Regions from separate parts of the Bacillus sp. CGMCC 1.60114 genome, predicted to be linked through region 1. Evidence: predicted binding sites of a transcription regulator. Region 1 holds the regulator's gene; each other region holds the start of a gene.
What was found. Region 1 encodes Rex, which represses fermentation and respiration genes when NADH is low (regulators of the CRP and FNR family bind a similar motif). Its sites were predicted from a motif close to TTGTGAAATATTTCACAA; they were not measured.

Region 1 (3,170 bases):
AGATTTATATAATTAACCGATAACTGCTAAAATGTCGCTTTCACGTAAAATTAAGTATTCTGCACCTTCGTATTTCACTTCAGTACCTGCATATTTTGAGAAGATAATACGATCGCCTGCAGCTAACTCTAAAGCAACACGCTCACCATTTTCAAGCACTCGACCAGTACCAACTGCTACTACTTTACCTTCTTGTGGTTTTTCTTTTGCAGTGTCTGGTAATACGATACCACTTGCTGTTTTTTCTTCTGCTTGAACAAGCTCAATTACAACGCGATCACCTAATGGCTTTAGCATGAACAATAACCTCCTCATTGACTATGTAAATTTTATGTTTATTAGCACTCGAACACTCCGAGTGCTAACACACTTATTATAATAAAGAATCTTATTTTCTTTTGCAAGTGAAAAAACGTAATTTTTCGGAAAACTATTCTACATTCTTTTCCTTTTTTCTATAAGCTTATATACTTTACCGGATGAATAACATAATAATTCTTACCTTCACGGAAAATCAGTACTGATAGAAGATTCATCATCGTTTTTCCTTCTTCTCCTATGTTACAATAAGAAAGATGCCATAAGTTGTTTTCTCTATGGGTAGAGCATTTTCCTTTTTCATTACAAAAAATTTAAAAAGGAGTTATGAAATTGAAGAGACAATACTGGTGGGTTGTTATTACATATATTTTAATGCAATTATCAGGGGTAATTGGAGGATGGATCCTTTTAAAAAGCGGAATATACAACAATGGAAACAGGAGCTTTCAAGAAAAGGTTCAATTAGCAACTGCACATTGGGGAATAATCAGCTTCTTCGTTGCTCTTATTATCATCCTACTGTTATTACGCAATGATACACAATCGGAAAAATGGGAGCGAGAAAAAACAAGCATTTCTGCTACAATAGGTTGGATCATTTTAGGAGTTTTTCTTGCTTTATTCGCCCAAGTAATTGCTGGCACCATCGAAACACAAATTTTTAAAGTTGAAGCTGAATCTGAAAATACACAAAACATTATCGAAATCATAAAAGCTGCTCCATTATTTATAATTGTTTCGTCTATATTTGCTCCTATTCTTGAGGAAATTGTATTTAGAAAGATTCTATTTGGAACACTATATAAACGATATAACTTCTTTATCGCAGCAATCGTGAGTTCTCTTATATTTGCTTTAATTCATTTTGACCCTACACATTTATTAGTGTATATTTCCATGGGGCTTGTTTTTTCATTTTTATACGTTAAAACGAAACGAATTATTGTACCCATTATGGCTCATGTTATGATGAATACAAATGTTATGTTAATTACATTTGTACTTCATCCCTATCTAGAAAAAGCTGAAAAATTGCAAGGATTTATCGGAGGATTTTAAACATGCGAAATTCACCATTTGTTATGGCAACTTTGTACTTTCTTCTCGGGTGTATTTTTACATACTTAGCAATTACAAGTGTTGAAGATACAATTTGGAACTTTTATACACTATTGCTTGCTATAATGGCAACCGTTGATTTTAATTTGGCACTTCGCCTTCTTTTTTCTAAATCGAAAAAAGGTAATATGAAGAAATAATAAAAACGCAGGGAATTCCTGCGTTTTTATTTTGGATAATTTTTTAAAAAGTACACAAGCGTTTGTAATTCTACCGCTAAATCAATATGATGAATTCGAATATGTTCTACTATATTTAACCTAGCAGGTGTAAAGTTTAAAACACCTTGTATACCAGTATGCGATAAGCGATCTGCTACAGCTTGTGCAACAGAAGCAGGTACTGTTAATATTGCCACTTTTATATCATCTGATAATTTCTCTTCTAATTCATCCAGATGATATACTGGAATTCCTCCGATTTCTTTTCCAACTTTCTCTTCATCAACGTCAAATGCCATCTCAATTTTTGTATTATTATTTTTCGTAAAATTGTAATGTAAGAAAGCTGTCCCTAAATTACCTACCCCTATTAGAGCTACACGCGTTACATCATCTTGGTCAAGTGTTTCGCGAAAAAACGACAATAAATAATTTACGTTATAGCCGTATCCCTTTTTCCCTAATGCCCCAAAGTATGAAAAATCTCTTCGAATTGTCGCAGAATCCACTTTCACCGCTTCACTTAATTCTGCAGATGATACGCGTTGCTTACCAGATAATGATAAGTTTTGGATAAATCGATAGTATAGAGGCAATCTTTTGGCAGTCGCCTGCGGAATTTTAGGCTGCTCCATGCAACCCCCTCCTCTCTTCCTATCTGTTCAAGTGATTGAAACATGTACGGAAGTTTAGCATTGAAAGTTTTCCTTGTATAATAGAGAGAGAACTTCTCTATTATGTTCAACTATACACTATTTTTAGTATGATTGAGAAATATAATCATGGCAAAGTTAAGAAATTATTTGAGGTGAAAACATTGATTCTACTACAAGTAAATAACCTTTCCAAGTTATACGCCGCTGAAATGATTCTTTCAAACATTAAGTTAGAGGTACAGACGCGTGATCGTATTGCACTTGTCGGCCGTAACGGCGCTGGAAAGTCTACATTATTAAAGATTATTGCGGGAGAACTGTCCCATGACAGCGGAGAAATTATTAAACCGAAAGATGTATCTATCGGTTACTTAGCACAGCACACTGGTCTTGAGACGTCATTAACCATTTGGGATGAAATGCTAACGGTATTTCTCGACTTGCAACGCATGGAGAAAGAACTCCGAAGGCTAGAACAAGAAATGGGAAAAGAAGAAAATTTCACAAATGTCACTGTACATGAAAGATTGTTAGCAGAGTATGATCGCCTGCAATTAGATTATAAAAATAAAGGCGGCTACCAATACGAAGCGGACATTCGCTCTGTTTTAAGCGGACTCGGCTTTCCGTCTGAAACACACGGAACTACAATCTCGACATTAAGCGGTGGACAAAAAACTCGTTTAGCTCTTGGAAAATTATTGTTAACAAAACCAGATTTGCTTATTTTGGATGAGCCAACAAACCATTTAGATATCGATACATTAACATGGCTAGAACAATATTTACAAGGCTATCCTGGCGCTATTTTAATCGTTTCACACGATCGATACTTTCTAGATAAACTCGTAACACAGGTGTATGAAATCTCTAATAAACAAAGTCGTAAATACACGGGAAACTACAGTAAGTA
Region 2 (3,170 bases), on a different contig from region 1:
CTAAAGCTGCTGATGACGCTGGAGAAATTAATAATAATCCCCAAACAACTGAAAGTAAAATAGAAGCAATAAACGTACTGCCTGCTGAGCTATCTTTAATAAATGCTCCAACCGCATTTAAAACCGGGCTAATATTGTGGGATAACCAAATACCAACTAAACCTGAACCTAATATTGCAGCAAACGGAACAAGCATCATATCTAAAGCAGTTTTTCCGCTTAATCGTTTACCGATATAAACTGCTAGTGTTGCAGTTAATAACGCACCGACTGGTTCACCCGTTTTAATCATCAAACCGGCTGCAGTAATAGAAATTGATCCAGCTCCAATCGCTCCTGCAACCATCGCTGAGAAAATGACAAGTCCATTTGCTCCGAGCATAAAAGCAATTCCTGCTCCAATTGCTGGTGCCATAAGTGATTTTGCAACAACTCCAATTGTAATTAACATAGGAATATCAGCAATTCTTCCTATATTTTCGATGAGCAGACCAATTCCAAGAGATACGAAAATACCTTGTGCAATTCCTGCAGATCCTTTGAATATACGAGGCATGATATATTCCTTCATCTGTTTCACCTTCTCCTAGTTTAGTAACCGATTGTTTTCATGTAGTCGCGTAAAATGTCATTTGATTTTGCAAATCGGCTTTCTTCAGCTTCTGTTAAGTTCAGTTCGACAAGTTCTTTTATACCATTTCTTGTAATGATAGCTGGTACACCTGTGGAAATTTCATACTCACCGTATTCACCGTCTAAAACAGCTGATACAGCAATAATACAGTGATCATCATTAAAAATAGAACGTGCAATATAAGCTAACGCATTCCCAATACCGTAATAAGTAGTTCCTTTCCGTTTATAAATCTCCCAACCAGCTTTTGCTGTTTCTTCTACAATTTCATCTAAATCAAGTTCACCTAGACGCTCTTTTTGCCCTTCTAAAATTTGTAGAATCGGCTTTCCACCAACTGTTACGTGAGACCAGGCAACCATTTGTGAATCGCCATGTTCCCCTAACGAATAGCCTTGAATGCTACGAGGATCAACATCTAGCAATTCAGACAAAATTGTTCTTAAACGAGAAGAATCTAATGATGTCCCAGTACCAAGAACACGATTTCTTGGCAAACCTGATAATTTCCAAACTTGATAAGTAATAATATCAACTGGGTTTGATGCAATTAGGAAGATGCCATCAAATCCGCTCTCCATTACACTTGGTACAATACTTTCCATAACTTTTGCACTTGCTCCTAAAGTATCAAGTCGACTTTGACCTGGCTTTGGAGCAGGTCCTGCTGTAATAATAACAATGTCCATATCTTTGCAGTCTTCATAAGTTCCTGCGTATACTTTTGTTCTTGTATTTGTAAAATTAATGCAGTGTGATAAATCCATTGCTTCGCCAACTGCTCGCTCATGATTAAGATCAATTAACGCTAATTCTTCACAGATTCCTTGATTCACAATAGAATACGCACAGCTCGATCCAACTAATCCAGTACCAATAATCGCAATCTTCCTTGTATTTCTATTCATGACAATCTCACCTGCTTCTTAGTGTAATTTTCTTTGTGTTGTGTTCTTTACACTTTTTATCATGGAAGTTTTTTCCATGTAAGCTATGTGTAATTTGTGAAATACTTCACAAATAATATGGACATTTTATGTCCCCTTGCATATAATTTCGACAAAGTCACGAACATTTCACTTTCACAAAAAAACGGGTAACGTCTCGGTTACGTCACCCGCTTTAAAATCTCTTTTCTTATTGCGCACTTAATTGATTCTTCAACTGCTGAACAATCGTTGGATTGGCTGGAGCTGCTGGTTGATAATAGTTCTTTTGTTTTGCGTATTGATACAGATTACGTTGACGCATTTCGTCTTGATTACGAATCTGAATTAACGTTTGATATAATTGATCGTTATTCGTTTGAGCAATGTAATTCGCATAGCCGGTTAAACTTGCATTTAATTCAGCTAAATAATCATTTACCATATCTTTTTCATTCATGTTCTTTACCCCCCTATCCTAAAAAAGACATTAATTGTTGTTTCGTATTTTGTGCATCTTGCACATCTTTTTGCAGCATCTGCTTCAGCTGCGGATCCGTACATGCTTGTGCATACTCTTGTAATTTGTTAATAACTGTTGCATGCCCACCAATAAGATGACGTAAATTCTCCACTTCAAGCTCGTTTAAATTTTGCATCGTAACAGCCTTCCTTTCTTTGTTCATTCAACATTTAGTATCTATTTATTTTTAGATTGTATGCACTAAAAAACCTTAGAATCGCTTCTAAGGTTTCCTTTTATTCATACTCAAGCCGCAAAGCCAAATACATCTGTAATTAACGAAAGAATTAATAACACAACTACTACACCGCCGGCTACTCTTGCTATCAATTTCTTTCGTTGCTCTACACTCGAAACAACAAATCGGAAATATAATATACCACCTAACGCAATAAGAATACATTCCAATGCAATACTAATAGCTGGAAATCTCCATAGCTCAAAACCCAGCAAAGGAAAGTCTCCAAAATTCCCTGGAAGTAACGGCAAATCAGCACGATGCACAAGTAAATCAAGAACCCAATGACTAAAAACTACCGCTCCAATAACAAGGCCACTTCTTCTTCCCCAAAACTTTCTACCCACTATTCCTGCAAAAAAGGCAATACACAGTGCCCCTATTAAAGAGTGTGAATAATCTGCATGAATCACCGCTTCACCATAACCATTACCACCAATAGGCTCTATTGTCTCTACTCCTAAAACATAAAGTGGCACAAAGATGACGTCCAATAGTTGTGTGCTTAACATGAGAGCCCAAAGCGGTATTTTCGGTGACTTCGCTTTCACTGCTGCAGCTAAGCCAAAATGTCCTGCAAACATTTCACTTCACATCCTTTAGCATTTTCGCCTCTAACAAACCGCAACCTACTGTAAAAAGAAGCATGAACAGCAAAAAATTCATGGTTTCTCTCTCCTTATTCACTCTTTTATAACATGCAGTCCTTTAATAAACGTTTCCAGTAATAAATGTAAACTTGCATCTAAATCCAGTGGCGACCCAAATCCACCTTGCTGTTCAATCGATGCAAATCCGTGACAAATACTCCTTAGTCCGCGCGTAGCATGAAGCGCCTGCTCACCTTCT
Region 3 (3,170 bases), on a different contig from region 1:
ATAACGTCAGCTTCTCCAGAACGAATTAGTCTAAAGGCTTCTCCGATAGCTGTATTTCCAATTGCACAAGCAGAAACAGGTGACATAGAAGGTCCCATCGCATTCCACTTGATACTAATTTGTGCTGCAGCAGCATTAGACATTATGGCAGGTACTAGAGTTGGGCTGACTCTTCTTGGCCCCTTCTGCCTAAGCGCATCAACATTTTCAATCAAGGTTTCAATCCCTCCGATACCTGAACCTACGTATACGCCTAACCTTTCTACATCTATACGATCGAGGTCTAACTTAGAATCTGACCAAGCTTGTTCAGCTGCAGCCAAAGCAAATTGAGAAAAACGATCTAAACGTCTTGCGTCTTTCTTTCCTAAAACTTCATCTGCATCAAAATCTTGGACGATACCCGCAATTTTTGTCTTATGATTAGTAACATCAAATGTATCAATAGTGGATATACCAGATTCCCCGTTAATCAGATTGTTCCAAAATGTTTTGATGTTGTTTCCTATAGGAGACACTACCCCCATACCGGTAATCACAACTCTTTCCACTTTTCATCCCTCCAAATCAATAATTTACTTGTATTTTACATCTCTTTTATCCTATTACAAGGGATAGTTTATCCTGGTATAATTACTACTAGGTTAAATTGATAAGATTAGGAGTTTAAAAATGAATAATAAAACTAGGCTTGAAGCTTTGTCGACATTCTTAAAAGCTAAGCGTGCCCAAATTAAGCCAGAGTCTATTGGTTTGCCTGCCGGAATCCGGAGAAGGACACCTGGGTTACGAAGAGAAGAAGTTGCACAATTAGCAGGTGTAAGTACCACTTGGTATACATGGCTAGAGCAAGGAAGAGATATAAAAGTTTCTTCAATCGTACTTGATTGTATTTCTGCAGCTCTCCAATTAAATAATGATGAAAGAGACTACTTATATGACCTGGCATTAGAGGCAAAACCAGAAATTACCCATCAAAAAAATGATCAATCAGAGCTTAGCCCTTCTTTAAAGCGAATACTAGCTGAATTAATATATTGTCCGACTATCATTACAGATCGACATTGCCATATTGTGGGCTGGAATCCTGCAGCTGCTCATGTTTTTTTAGATTTTGCACAAATACCGAATGATCAAAGAAATTTGATTCGTTTAGTGTTCACTAGAAAAGAATTAAAAGCATTGGCCGTCAATTGGGAACATTTTGCGAAAGGTTTTCTTGCTATTTTCCGTACCTATTATGGACACTATTTAGGCGATGAATGGTACAACCAATTTATTAAAGAAATGAGTCATTCACATTCAGAATTCCAGGATTTATGGCAAGAAAGTCAAGTGAGTAAGGCTCCAGAAGTAGTAATTGAATTTAGACATGCTAAAGCAGGCAAAATGTTGTTTAATTTAACTTCTCTTCAAGTTCAAGGTGATATGGATTTACGGTGCAGTATCTATACGCCAGTAGAGGAAACAGATACAGAAAATAAATTAAAACGATTAATGAAGAGGGTTTCCGTTGAAAATTAATAAAGTAAGTTCATTACATTAGCGAAATGATACTGATTACTGAACAAAGTCATTATTCCTTATTGGGAAAAGAGTTAACTTTACTGTTGCCCTTTTGTTCCATGGGCGGATGGCGTTAGTTGAAGGAAAATAAGCTAATTTGCATTCGGATTTCTATTTTCGGTATTCCATTATAGGGCGCTATTTTTGAATAAAACTTAGATTCCCAAACGACTTTATTGTTATATTTTTTAGTGTAGTGAAGTATCTTACATCAAGATTAAACAACTATATTTTTAACCCCGTCCTATAATTTAGAACGGGGTTATGCTTGTTTGAGCTTTTAAAATTAAATAACTTTATTGTCATTTTACATTAATACTTCTTTTTGCACAGCGTACTCCACTCATGCTCCCTAGTTTTCTCTTCAAATTTCCAAAAATCACATGTGTGATTTTCCTCACTCCATATTCATTATCTCTATGTTACATTGTTTTTGAGAATTAATATCACTTATTTCCGAGGTGAGAGTGATGACAAAGATGATTGATTTTAGTCAAACCGTTTGCGATTTAGCTAACAAATACCCTGAAATCATCCCTATCTTAAAAGAACTAGGCTTTGAACAAATAACGAAACCCGGCATGCTGCACACGGCCGGGCGTGTGATGACGATTCCAAATGGCTGCCGGATGAGGGGAATCTCCTTCGATGTAGTTAAAAAAACTTTTGAAAATAATGGATTTAACATTAAAGAATAGAGGAGAATTCTTATGAGCGAAATCATTAACAATCGTGAACAAGAAAGTATAAATAAATTTGAAAGACAGGCTATTTTAAAGGAAATTATTAAAAGTCTTCATAATGGAAAAAGTGTGGAAGAAGTGAAGGCCCAATTTGAAGAAGCAGTCGGGAATATTACCGTCGCGGAAATTTCAAAGCTTGAACAGGCACTTATGGAAGAAGAAGGAATTCCAGTGGAAGAAGTACAACGTTTATGCCCGGTGCATACAGCTATTTTTAAGGGTTCCATTGAAGACATCCATCGATCCGACAAACCCGAAGATCAAGCTGGGCATCCAGTCCATACATTTAAGCTTGAAAACAAAAAAATTGATAAGCTTGTTAACTTCAAACTTCAACTTCACTACGAACGTTTCGAGAAAGAAGATAGTGAAGAAAACGTTTATAAACTAATCGAAGATTTAAATCTGTTGCTGGATGTGGATAAACACTACAGCCGTAAAGAAAATCTGCTTTTTCCCTATTTAGAACAATACGGAATTTATGGCCCGACACAAGTAATGTGGGGAATCGATGATGTCATTCGTAACGCCATTAAAGATGTGAAACAAGCATTAACAAACTATAACGGAGATAAAAAGACGGTCTTAGACGGCGTTTACTTTGTCATCCGTGAGGTAACTGAAATGATTTTTAAAGAGGAAAATATTTTGTTTCCGATGGCACTTCAAACTCTTACAGAGGATGAATGGGTTAAAATCGCTCATGAAAGTGATGAAATTGGCTATTGCTTAACAGGTCCTGCGAGTGTATGGAAACCTGAAAGAAAAGCGATACAAGAGCAGGCTATGTCTGAAGGATTCATTCGTTTAGAAACAGGTATACTATCTTTAAAACAGCTAGAGATGATGTTGAACCACTTA
Region 4 (3,170 bases), on a different contig from region 1:
AAAAAGAAGATCTGAACTGAAAGGCGGATTAAGGAACTGTTGAGTAGCAATAAAGTTACTCTACTAAAGGGCCATATTGTGGAAGATGATGATAATATTTTGTTTGAATATGAAGTATTACACTTAAACGAATGGTGCAGGTTAATTGAAGAGGAATGGATTCCAGAAGATCGTTATTAGAGTCGATTTTTTTCTTTGTCACTGTTTCAGATAAAAGAGCTACTATTTGAAGCACATCGGAACCCTATTTATAGTGATAATATTTTATGAATTGGAAAACAATAGTGCTTAGGAAAGGAAGGATTGCGAATGTCTGTGAAAAAGTGGTTAACTGGATTGGCCGTTTTGCTTGCGATGATTGTAGTTGTGACAACTCCGGGCTCACTCAGTGTATTTGCCGAATCCGGGGTCGTAACACAGCCTATTGAGTCAGTGAAAGTGATTGAGGTCGAGTTGAACGATGATTACTTTAATCCGAATGTCATCACTATTCCGATTGGAAGAACGACAACGTTGATATTGAAAAACCAAGGTAAGAAAGAGCACACCTTCACAGTGGAAAAGCTCAGAATTGATGCAGTAGTTCAGCCGGGAAAAGAAAGAACCATTACCGTGAAACCTCAAGATCCCGGTACATATGAACTGATATGTCGGTACCATTTCCAGAAAGGAATGGATGGAAAAGTAATAGTCAAATAACAAGCAGGGCCAATAGGGCCTTGCTTTTTTAATAAGTAGCTCCCTAAATAAAAAAGTTGTTTATTTTTTTGCGAAGGGAACGAAAAAGGAGGGGATAGCCCCCCTTTTAAGTTATCCCCTACAACTACCAAGTTAAGGGTTCACCTTTTTTCTTATTTAAGCTTGTGCAATTGCACGTGGAAATAGAATATTATTTTCTAAATGAATATGTTGGAATAAATCAGATTCAATGGCTTCAAGTCGTTGATAGACAAGACGATACGTACCACAAGCACCTGCTGGAGGAGTAAAGTCATTCGTAACCTCACGAAGTTCTTTTATAATATTTCCAGCGTGGGTATGTTCATTTTCTAATTCATCCACTACTTTGCGTAATTTTGTGTAATTTTCATCGCTTGGATTTTGCTCAAATGCTAAAATTAATGGGAAATCTTCTGTTTCTTCTTTAATTAAATGTTGCTCTAATTCAGTTTTTAATTCATGAAATAACTTGTGAATTTGAGCTAAATGAGGTTGCCCTGCTCCGTGAACGCGTAACACTTTTGTTACGTATGGACTTAACAGCGGTAACTCTTCGTTTAAATAGCGATGATGCTTATTTACAACATGGTCAATCAATTCGCTATAAGAAGCTGTTTTCCAATCAATTTCAACTGTGTTTAATCGTTTTGTTTCATGATAAAGAGTATTTAACTTTGTTAAAACCTCTTCTGCTGATAAATTTCTTTCGTTAATCGCATCGATAAGTGGTCTATTCCCACCACAACAAAAATCGATTCTATATGATTTAAAAAGATTACTAGCCTTTGGAAATTTTGTAACGATCTCACCAATAACAGAAGTCTCAGTAAATGTATGTTCCATATGAATGCCTCCATAAAGTTCAAATTTAGTATCTGGATTAAGAATATCAATAATTTTGAACCCACGTGGTGATATATATCACTTGTCATGTGTTAAGTTCATCATCGTTATAAATAATACAATCCGTGTCTTTTCTTTAATTATTTATAAAGTAAAGTATTAGGACTAGAGGGTTTTATCATATCTGGCGAGAAGCCCCCATCTCAAAATGTGGTGAAAGCAAAGAAGCTAGGTGGAGGATGAATCGCTTTTTTGTTTTTTTAAGTATATAAACGGAAACATATGTTCTTATTTGGTATACTTTGTGTATACAGAATAAGAAAGGAGCGTGTCCAATGAAAAAAGCATATTTTTCAATTCGTATCTATAAGAATGCACTGAATCCGAAGTATGTTGAAGCGATTGGACATGCTCTTTTCGGATTTAATCGTGCGAAGCATTTCGCTTTTCAAACGCAAGTGTTAGAAAAACGTTCTGGCACCTCCAGGCGTTCTGAGAGTATGCAAATTACTGTAAAATCACGATTTAGTCTGAATGACTATTATGCAAATAGTGCTGTGCAGGAAGCCAATGCACTGTTTTCTTCTCAGACAGAATTGAAAAAATTGTATATCGAAAATAAAAATGAACAGATTAAAGCTGTAAAAAAGAAGATTAAGAAAACCAAGTCAGATTTGACAGTGCTGAATAAAATGAAAACATCTTTTATCGAAGGGAAGCCAAAGTTCAATAAAACGTCCAAAGAACAACAAATGGGACGATATTTTGTTGTGCAATTTAAAAAGAGAACGGATATTTACTATCATGCCTATCAATTTGAGCATGAATATTTAAATGTGCGTATTCAAACACTTCGTTCTCGTTTAGGCAGCCTTGAATTTCGGTTGGATAGACTCCAAAAACTACTTCATAGTTTAAAAAACAAAGTTTCTTCTGTTGTATTTGGGAGTAAAAAACGATTCAAAGCACAACATACTGTAGATACTTATGTTCAAAATCATACACTTTGGGTTCAGGATTTTGAAAAGGCTCGTTACAATCAAATGTTGATTTCAGGTCGAAAAGACGCGAAATCAGGAAACTTTGTGTTTACATACAATACAGAATCACAATCTTTACACTTTACAACACCAAACGGTGTTGTAGTTGAAATTCCGAACCTTGCATTTCCATATGGACAAGAACAAGTGAGTGCAGCTATCCAAAACCAATGGAATTGCAAAGATAAAAAGAATGCAGGAAAACCAATCAGTTGGGCAATTGAAGATCACGGGGATTACTACATTTTTAAATGTTTAATAGATATTGAAGAAAACCCAAATAAAAACTTCAGCAAATCCGATGGTGTCATTGGAGTAGACTGTAATTTTGATCACTTTGCTTGGTCAAACATCAATAGACAAGGACAACTCATAAAAACGGGTGTATTATCCTTTGATATTTTAGGGGAAACATCAGAACAAATTACTAAAGTTATTGAAGCAGAAGCCATTGCATTAGTTGATATTGCTGTAAAAGCAAACAAACCGATTGTTGTAGAAAAATTAAACACAACAAAAGCAAAGGTTAAGAACCCTTATGGCAACAAAAAAGCAAACATGATGATG

Region 2: the regulator Rex is predicted to act here: its motif matches at 1,637-1,654, upstream of ACFQZ1_RS00610 (L-lactate dehydrogenase).
Region 3: the regulator Rex is predicted to act here: its motif matches at 1,761-1,778, upstream of ACFQZ1_RS13270 (DUF1858 domain-containing protein).
Region 4: the regulator Rex is predicted to act here: its motif matches at 1,630-1,647, upstream of ric (iron-sulfur cluster repair di-iron protein).

What each region holds. Positions count from the first base shown of each region.
Region 1 covers NZ_JBHTHG010000062.1:4,602-7,771, reverse strand. Annotated here, with positions in the region: gene groES (co-chaperone GroES) at 13-297, opposite strand; gene ACFQZ1_RS10955 (CPBP family intramembrane glutamic endopeptidase) at 652-1,380, shown strand; gene ACFQZ1_RS10950 (YdiK family protein) at 1,383-1,580, shown strand; gene ACFQZ1_RS10945 (redox-sensing transcriptional repressor Rex) at 1,607-2,236, opposite strand; gene ACFQZ1_RS10940 (ABC transporter ATP-binding protein) at 2,419-3,170, shown strand, end outside.
Region 2 covers NZ_JBHTHG010000003.1:90,468-93,637, forward strand. Annotated here, with positions in the region: gene ACFQZ1_RS00605 (PTS sugar transporter subunit IIC) at 1-571, opposite strand, end outside; gene ACFQZ1_RS00610 (L-lactate dehydrogenase) at 592-1,542, opposite strand; gene ACFQZ1_RS00615 (spore coat protein) at 1,772-2,020, opposite strand; gene ACFQZ1_RS00620 (hypothetical protein) at 2,034-2,219, opposite strand; gene ACFQZ1_RS00625 (permease) at 2,330-2,905, opposite strand; gene ACFQZ1_RS00630 (TetR/AcrR family transcriptional regulator) at 3,005-3,170, opposite strand, start outside.
Region 3 covers NZ_JBHTHG010000084.1:296,935-300,104, forward strand. Annotated here, with positions in the region: gene fabF (beta-ketoacyl-ACP synthase II) at 1-551, opposite strand, end outside; gene ACFQZ1_RS13265 (helix-turn-helix transcriptional regulator) at 673-1,524, shown strand; gene ACFQZ1_RS13270 (DUF1858 domain-containing protein) at 2,037-2,264, shown strand; gene ACFQZ1_RS13275 (DUF438 domain-containing protein) at 2,277-3,170, shown strand, end outside.
Region 4 covers NZ_JBHTHG010000084.1:290,472-293,641, reverse strand. Annotated here, with positions in the region: gene ACFQZ1_RS13245 (cupredoxin domain-containing protein) at 310-699, shown strand; gene ric (iron-sulfur cluster repair di-iron protein) at 856-1,563, opposite strand; gene ACFQZ1_RS13235 (IS200/IS605 family accessory protein TnpB-related protein) at 1,899-3,170, shown strand, end outside.